2 regions of the Streptomyces sp. B21-105 genome follow, and region 1 is predicted to be linked to the other one. Evidence: predicted binding sites of a transcription regulator. Region 1 holds the regulator's gene; the other holds the start of a gene.
The links. Region 1 encodes HrcA, which represses chaperone genes, less so after heat shock. Its sites were predicted from a motif close to TTNGCACTCNGNNNNNCNGAGTGCNAA; they were not measured.
Positions count from the first base shown of each region.

Region 2: the regulator HrcA is predicted to act here: its motif matches at 1,981-2,007, upstream of groL (chaperonin GroEL).

Region 1 covers NZ_JARUMJ010000001.1:3,283,766-3,288,219, reverse strand. Annotated here, with positions in the region: gene hemW (radical SAM family heme chaperone HemW) at 1-363, shown strand, start outside; gene QA802_RS14830 (DUF3097 domain-containing protein) at 499-1,302, opposite strand; gene QA802_RS14825 (MBL fold metallo-hydrolase) at 1,336-2,064, opposite strand; gene hrcA (heat-inducible transcriptional repressor HrcA) at 2,226-3,242, shown strand; gene dnaJ (molecular chaperone DnaJ) at 3,243-4,379, shown strand.
Region 2 covers NZ_JARUMJ010000001.1:4,296,207-4,300,660, reverse strand. Annotated here, with positions in the region: gene thrC (threonine synthase) at 1-771, shown strand, start outside; gene QA802_RS19270 (MoaD/ThiS family protein) at 768-1,043, shown strand; gene QA802_RS19265 (cold-shock protein) at 1,495-1,701, shown strand; gene groL (chaperonin GroEL) at 2,171-3,793, shown strand; gene QA802_RS19255 (Uma2 family endonuclease) at 3,875-4,454, opposite strand, start outside.

The DNA.
Region 1 (4,454 bases):
TACTGGCGCGGCGCCGACTGGTGGGGCGCGGGGCCGGGCGCGCACTCGCACGTCGGCGGGGTGCGCTGGTGGAACGTCAAGCATCCGGGGGCGTACGCGGCGGCGCTGGCGGGCGGGCGCTCGCCCGGCGCGGGACGTGAGCTGCTGTCGGACGAGGACCGCCGCGTGGAGCGGATCCTGCTGGAGCTGCGGCTGAAGGAGGGCATTCCGCTGGCGCTGCTGCGGGAGGCGGGGCTCGCGGCCGCGGTCCGGGCGCTCGCGGAAGGACTGCTGCGGCAGGGGGCCTACGACGAGGGCCGGGCGGCGCTGACCCTGCAGGGCCGGTTGCTGGCGGACGCGGTGGTGCGGGACCTGGTGGACTGAGGGGTCGAACCCCCGCGACAGCGGGGAGCACGACCTGCTCGGCCGCGTGGACGAACTGATCGACGGATCACCTCCGCGCGGGCGGAGAGCAGTCCACCGGTCCCGGTGAAGCAACGGCTCGGCATGCGTCAGGGCTCAGGGCACGGTCACGTGGTCGATGAGACGCTCGACACATCCCAACAGTTCCGGTTCCAGGTCCCGGTAGGACTCCACCCGCTTCAGGAGCGCCTGCCACACCGCCCCGGTGTTCTCCGACGGCCAGCCCAGCGCCCGGCACACGCCCGTCTTCCAGTCCTGGCCGTGCGGGACCCGCGGCCACCCCGCGATCCCCAGGGACGCCGGTTTCACGGCCTCCCAGATGTCGATGTACGGATGTCCGACGACCAGGGCGTGCTCGCTGGTCACCGACTGCGCGATGCGCCACTCCTTCGTTCCCGGCACCAGGTGGTCCACCAGGACGCCCAGCTTCGCGTCCGGGCCGGGACCGAACTCGGCGACGATCGACGGCAGGTCGTCCACCCCCTCCAGGTACTCCACGACCACGCCCTCGACGCGCAGGTCGTCGCCCCACACCTTCTCGACCAGCTCGGCGTCGTGCCGGCCCTCGACGTAGATACGGCCGGCGCGGGCGACCCGGGCGCGGGCGCCGGGGACGGCGACCGAACCGGAGGCGGTACGGGTGGGACGTACCGGTCCAAAAGGCGGTCTGACGAGGGTCACAACCCTGCCCTCCAGCAGGAAGCCGCGCGGCTCCAGCGGGAACACCCGGTGCTTGCCGAAGCGGTCCTCCAGGGTCACCGTGCCCGCCTCGCAGCGGATCACCGCGCCGCAGAAGCCGGTGCCGGGCTCCTCCACCACCAGGCCGGGCTCCGCCGCGACCTCGGGAACCGGCGCCGGCTTCTTCCAGGGAGGGGTCAGGTCGGCGGAGTACTGGCGCATTCTGATGACGATAGGAGAATCCCGGCTGCGGGCTTACGGCGACACGCCGAACCGCGCCGCGAGCGCGTCCCGCTGCGCCCGCACGAACGCCGCGTCCACCACGGCCCCGTGACCGGGCACGTACCGCGCGTCCTCGCCGCCGAGGTCGAGGAGCCGGTCGAGGGCGGCGGGCCAGCGCGACGGAACGGCGTCCGGGCCGGCCTGCGGGTCGCCGGACTCCTCGACCAGGTCGCCGCAGAAGACCGTCTCGGGCTCGCCGGGCGCCGCACCCGGGACGAGGACCACCAGGTCGTGGGAGGAGTGTGCGGGGCCCAGGTTCGCCAGCAGGACCTGCCGGCCGGCGCCCAGGTCGAGCGTCCACTCCCCGGAGACGAAATGCCGGGGCCGGACGAGCGTGTCCGCGGCCTCCGTCGCCACCGCCTCGTCGACGCCCTGCCGGACCGCGTCCTCCCTCAGTTCGTCGGCCCGCACGGAGTCGATGCCCACCGCCCCGAACACCTCCGCGCCGGCGAACGCCGCCGCACCCAGCACATGGTCGAAATGGGGGTGCGTGAGCGCGAGATGAGTCACACGCCCGCCGGCGAGCGCCTCACTCTGCGCCCGCAGCAGCGACCCCTCCGCCAGGGTCGATCCGGCGTCGATCACGAGCGCCGCGCCCGCCCCGACGACCAGCCCCACCGTGCAGTCCCAGCCCGGCAGCCGGCACCGGCCCACTCCGGCCGCGACCCGCTCCCATCCCAGCTCTTCCCAAGTCATTGTCATCCCGCGACGCTAACCGCACGGCATCCATGCCGGGCACGACCTTGCCCCGGGTGTACCCCACAGCCGTACACTGGCCGGGGAACGCTGGCACTCGCATGTGAAGAGTGCCAAACGCGAGGGCCCAGGGGACTGGGGGACGAAATTCTGGAGGTGTGCGCGCGATGCTGAGTGAACGCAGGCTCCAGGTGCTGCGCGCCATCGTCCAGGACTACGTCGGCACCGAGGAGCCCGTGGGCTCCAAGGCGCTCACCGAGCGGCACAACCTCGGCGTCTCCCCGGCGACGGTCCGCAACGACATGGCCGCCCTGGAGGACGAGGGGTACATCGCCCAGCCGCACACCAGCGCCGGGCGCATCCCCACGGACAAGGGCTACCGGCTCTTCGTCGACAAACTGGCCGGCGTCAAGCCGATGACCGGCCCCGAGCGGCGCGCCATCCAGAACTTCCTGGACGGCGCGGTCGACCTCGACGACGTCGTGGCGCGGACGGTACGGCTGCTCGCGCAGCTCACCCGGCAGGTCGCCGTCGTGCAGTACCCGTCGCTGACCCGTTCGACCGTGCGGCACGTGGAGCTCCTCTCGCTCGCGCCCGCCCGCCTGATGCTGGTGCTGATCACGGACACCGGTCGGGTCGAGCAGCGGCTGGTGGACTGCCCGGCGCCGTTCGGGGAGTCCTCGCTGGCGGATCTGCGCGCGCGGCTCAACAGCCGCGTGGCCGGCCGCCGGTTCTCGGACGTGCCGCGGCTGGTGGAGGATCTGCCGGAGGCCTTCGAGGCCGAGGACCGCGGCACCGTCACGACGGTGCTCTCCACCCTGCTGGAGACGCTCGTCGAAGAGAACGAGGAGCGGCTGATGATCGGCGGAACCGCCAATCTCACCCGCTTCGGACATGACTTTCCCCTCACCATCCGGCCCGTCCTGGAGGCCCTCGAGGAGCAGGTCGTGCTCCTCAAGCTCCTTGGCGAGGCGGGGGATTCGGGCATGACCGTACGCATCGGTCACGAGAACGCCTATGAGGGGCTCAACTCCACTTCGGTGGTGTCGGTCGGCTACGGTTCGGGCGGCGAGGCAGTCGCCAAACTCGGCGTGGTCGGACCGACCCGCATGGATTACCCGGGAACGATGGGAGCGGTACGAGCGGTGGCACGGTACGTCGGACAGATCCTGGCGGAGTCGTAAGTGGCCACGGACTACTACGCCGTCCTCGGCGTGCGCCGCGACGCGTCGCAGGAAGAGATCAAGAAGGCCTTCCGGAGGCTCGCGCGCGAGCTGCACCCGGACGTCAACCCGGACCCGAAGACCCAGGAGCGGTTCAAGGAGATCAACGCCGCCTACGAGGTGTTGTCGGACCCGCAGAAGAAGCAGGTCTACGACCTCGGCGGCGACCCGCTGTCCCAGGCGGGCGGCGGTGGCGCCGGCGGCTTCGGGGCGGGTGGCTTCGGCAACTTCTCCGACATCATGGACGCGTTCTTCGGCACGGCGTCGCAGCGCGGGCCGCGCTCGCGCACCCGGCGCGGCCAGGACGCGATGATCCGGCTGGAGATCGACCTCGAGGAGGCCGCCTTCGGCACCACGAAGGACCTCCAGGTCGACACGGCGATCGTCTGCACGACGTGCAGCGGCGAGGGCGCCGCCCCCGGCACCAGCGCCCAGACGTGCGACATGTGCCGCGGCCGCGGCGAGGTGTCGCAGGTGACCCGGTCCTTCCTGGGCCAGGTCATGACCTCGCGGCCGTGTCCGCAGTGCCAGGGCTTCGGCACCGTCGTGCCGACCCCGTGCCCGGAGTGCGCCGGCGACGGCCGGGTCCGTTCCCGTCGCACGCTGACGGTGAAGATCCCGGCCGGCGTCGACAACGGCACCCGCATCCAGCTCGCGGGCGAGGGCGAGGTCGGCCCCGGCGGCGGCCCCGCCGGCGACCTGTACGTGGAGATCCACGAACTGCCGCACGCGCAGTTCCAGCGGCGCGGCGACGACCTGCACTGCACGGTGACCCTGCCGATGACGGCGGCGGCCCTGGGCACGAAGGTGCCGCTGGAGACGCTGGACGGCCTGGAGGAGGTCGACATCCGGCCCGGCACCCAGTCCGGTCAGTCGATCCCCCTGCACTCCCGGGGCGTCACGCATCTGCGCGGCGGCGGGCGCGGCGACCTCATCGTGCACGTCGAGGTGCAGACGCCGACGAAGCTGGATCCCGAGCAGGAGCGGCTGTTGCGGGAGCTGGCGAAGCTGCGGGGCGAGGAGCGGCCCACGGGGCAGTTCCAGCCCGGGCAGCAGGGGCTGTTCTCACGGCTGAAGGACGCCTTCAACGGGCGGTGACGGGTGGGGGTGCGGCGGGCTGTTTCCGCCCCCGCCGCCCCTTCCCTTTCCCGTCCCCGGGGGCCGCGCCCCCGG
Region 2 (4,454 bases), 1.0 Mb from region 1:
ATCCCGCACGACCTGGAGCAGGGCAAGGTCGTCATGGCCGCGATCTACGGCGGCGAGCTCGTCGGCATCGAGGGCAACTACGACGACGTCAACCGCTTCTGCTCCGAGCTCATCGGCGACCCGGCGGGCGAGGGCTGGGGCTTCGTCAACGTCAACCTGCGGCCGTACTACGCCGAGGGCTCGAAGACGCTGGCGTACGAGATCTGCGAGCAGCTCGGCTGGCGGCTGCCCGAGCAGCTGGTGGTGCCCATCGCGTCCGGCTCCCAGCTCACGAAGATCGACAAGGGTCTGCAGGAGCTGATCAAGCTCGGGCTGGTCGAGGACCGGCCGTACAAGATCTTCGGCGCTCAGGCGGAGGGCTGCTCCCCGGTGTCCGTGGCCTACAAGGCCGGGCACGACGTGGTCCGCCCCCAGAAGCCGAACACCATCGCCAAGTCGCTGGCCATCGGCAACCCGGCGGACGGCCCGTACGTCCTCGACATCGCCCGGCGCACCGGCGGCGCGGTGGAGGACGTGAACGACGAGCAGATCGTCGACGCGATCAAGGTGCTGGCGCGGACCGAGGGCATCTTCGCGGAGACGGCCGGCGGTGTGACCGTGGGCGTGACGAGGAAGCTGATCGGGAACGGTCTGCTGGACCCGACGAAGACCACCGTCGTCCTGAACACGGGCGACGGCCTGAAGACCCTGGACGCGGTGGCCGGCACCGGACTCACCGCGACCATCCGCCCCAACCTGGACTCTTTCCGAGAGGCTGGCCTCGCATCATGAGCGTCACTGTTCGCATCCCGACCATCCTGCGCACCTACACCGGCGGTCAGGCCGAGGTCCCGGCCGAGGGCGTGACCCTCGGCGAGGTCATCTCCGACCTGGAGAAGAACCACACCGGCATCGCCGCGCGCGTCCTCGACGACCAGGGCAAGCTGCGCCGGTTCGTCAACGTGTACGTGAACGACGACGACGTCCGCTTCGAGCAGGGCCTCGAGACGGCGACTCCGGACGGCGCCGGCGTATCGATCATTCCGGCCGTCGCCGGTGGCTGACCGACGGTCAGTACCCGCCGGTAGTAACCGTAGGTAACAGCGATTACCGAGAGTTCACGCAATTGCCCTCTCCGCGATAGAAGCGGAGGGGGCAATTCAGTGTGGTTGAGCGCGGTACAGTTGGGGAACCCGGTCCTGATCACGGGTCCCGGGGCCTTTTATTTCCGCCCGCGCCCGACAAGAAGCAGCCAAAGTGCGCGCTGCTTTTGTGGCTTTTGTGGCATTTACAGGGCCCGACTTGCCCTGAATTCTGGCGAATTTGCGCCACATTCCGGATCCCGTACGTCCAGAATTCTCGTCCGACTGACCTGTTGCAGACGGCAGTTGGGCAGATACATTCAGCCGCGGTCGACGCGTTCCGGCGCACGCCCCCAACCAACTGGGGGGTGAGGTCTGACCCGGATCCATGAAGTGTGGGTCTGTGCAAGGGCCAGTAATAGGGGAGTTAGGCATGGCTCAGGGCACCGTCAAGTGGTTCAACGCGGAGAAGGGGTACGGCTTCATCGCGGTCGACGGTGGTGCGGATGTTTTCGTCCACTACAGCGCGATTCAGATGGACGGCTACCGCACCCTGGAAGAGGGTCAGCGGGTCGATTTCGAGATCTCGCAGGGCCAGAAGGGGCCGCAGGCGGACATGGTCCGTCTCGCGACCGGCTGAAGCACGCGCCGACTGACAGCGTCGTTCTTCTGTTTCACCCGCAGTTTCATCTGTAGTTCTACCTGCTGTTTCACCTGCTGTTTCATGTTCGAAGGGCTCGCGCCTCCCGGGGCACGGGCCCTTCGGCATGCCCGGCGGCTGGACGGGATCCCGGGGGCGACGTCCCCGCTCCCCGCCCGCCCCGCCCCTCCCCCCCCCGCCGTCGCCCCCGCCCCCGCCATCGCCGGGCGCGCGGCGGGCCCGGACGCACCCTGTTCACCTGCGGATCGTCCCGAGGCGCTTGCACTCGGCATGGGCGAGTGCTAATCATTGGCGTTAGCACTCTGAAGGTGAGAGTGACAACGAAGGACCGGGTCGGTGAGGCCCGCAGGCCAGGTGGGGCAAGGAACCACCCGGCCGGCGAGCCGTCCGTCGCGGGCGCGGGCGCGGTCCGAAGGAATCACCCCCAGTCCTGGAGGGACCACTTCACATGGCCAAGATCATCGCGTTCGACGAGGAGGCGCGGCGCGGCCTCGAGCGCGGCATGAACCAGCTCGCGGACGCCGTCAAGGTGACGCTCGGCCCCAAGGGCCGCAACGTCGTCCTCGAGAAGAAGTGGGGCGCCCCCACGATCACCAACGATGGTGTCTCCATCGCCAAGGAGATCGAGCTCGAGGACCCGTACGAGAAGATCGGCGCCGAGCTGGTCAAGGAAGTCGCCAAGAAGACGGACGACGTCGCCGGTGACGGTACGACCACCGCGACCGTCCTCGCCCAGGCCCTCGTCAAGGAAGGCCTGCGCAACGTAGCCGCCGGCGCCAACCCGATGGCCCTCAAGCGCGGCATCGAGAAGGCCGTCGAGGCCGTCTCCGGCGCCCTGCTCGAGCAGGCGAAGGATGTCGAGACCAAGGAGCAGATCGCCTCCACGGCCTCCATCTCCGCCGCCGACACCCAGATCGGCGAGCTCATCGCCGAGGCGATGGACAAGGTCGGCAAGGAAGGCGTCATCACCGTCGAGGAGTCGCAGACCTTCGGTCTGGAGCTCGAGCTCACCGAGGGCATGCGCTTCGACAAGGGCTACATCTCGGCGTACTTCGCCACCGACATGGAGCGTATGGAGGCCGTCCTCGACGACCCGTACATCCTGATCGCGAACTCCAAGATCGCCAACGTCAAGGACCTGCTGCCGCTCCTCGAGAAGGTCATGCAGGGCGGCAAGCCGCTGCTGATCATCGCCGAGGACGTCGAGGGCGAGGCCCTGTCGACCCTGGTGGTCAACAAGATCCGCGGCACCTTCAAGTCCGTCGCGGTCAAGGCCCCGGGCTTCGGCGACCGCCGCAAGGCGATGCTGAACGACATCGCCATCCTCACCGGCGGCGAGGTCATCTCCGAGGAGGTCGGTCTCAAGCTCGAGAACACGACCCTCGACCTGCTCGGCAAGGCCCGCAAGGTCGTCATCACCAAGGACGAGACGACCATCGTCGACGGTGCCGGCGACTCGGACCAGGTCGCGGGCCGGGTCAACCAGATCCGCGCCGAGATCGAGAACAGCGACTCGGACTACGACCGCGAGAAGCTGCAGGAGCGCCTGGCGAAGCTCGCCGGCGGTGTCGCGGTCATCAAGGCCGGCGCCGCCACCGAGGTGGAGCTCAAGGAGCGCAAGCACCGCATCGAGGACGCCGTCCGCAACGCGAAGGCCGCCGTCGAGGAGGGCATCGTCGCCGGTGGTGGCGTGGCGCTCATCCAGGCGTCCGCCGTCTTCGAGAAGCTGGAGCTCGAGGGTGACGAGGCGACCGGCGCCAACGCCGTGCGCATCGCGCTCGAGGCCCCGCTCAAGCAGATCGCCGTCAACGGTGGTCTCGAGGGTGGCGTCGTCGTGGAGAAGGTTCGCAACCTCCAGGTCGGCCACGGCCTGAACGCCGCGACCGGCGAGTACGTCGACATGATCGCCGAGGGCATCATCGACCCGGCGAAGGTGACGCGCTCCGCCCTGCAGAACGCGGCCTCCATCGCCGCGCTGTTCCTCACCACCGAGGCCGTCATCGCCGACAAGCCGGAGAAGGCCGCTGCGCCCGCCGGCGGCGGCATGCCGGGCGGTGACATGGACTTCTGATCGACCGGTTCCGGTTGATCGACTGTCCTTCGGCCCGAGGGCGGTACCCCGGCTACGGCTGGGGTGCCGCCCTCGGGCTTTTCAGTCGGCGTACTCCTTCAGTTCTTCGGTGTCGAGGGTGACGCTCACCGGAGCGGGAAGCGGCACGACGGCACCCCAGGGGTAGGGGTCGGACTGCTGGTAGCGGCCGTCCTTGGGCTCGCTGAACACGACGATCGTGTTGTCGTCGCGGTCGATGAGGAGGCAGACGGGGATGTCGGCCCCGGCGTAGCCGACAGGCTTGTCGATACGGTCGCGCTGGTCGGTGTCCCTGTCGTGGGAGGTGATCTCCACGGCCATGAGGGCGCCGTCTGCCCTGGACCAGTTGCCGTGTCCCTTGAAATGGCCCTTGGGCGCGAGGAAGCCGTCCGTGATCGCGCGACCCTTACGGTATGCCTCGGCCTTGACGCCCCGCTCGGGCACGAGGTTCAGCTCGGGGCGTTGCTGCATGCACTGACGTAGCAGCCACATGAAGTTTTCTACGTGGTTGCCGTCCGGCATGGCCTTGACCTCGAGTTTTCCGTTGATGTACTCCAGCCGGACCGTCTCCGGTGCCCGGCTTGCCAGTTCCTCGAAGTCCTCGACGCTGAGCGGGTCCTTGGTGCGGACCCGTCCATCGACG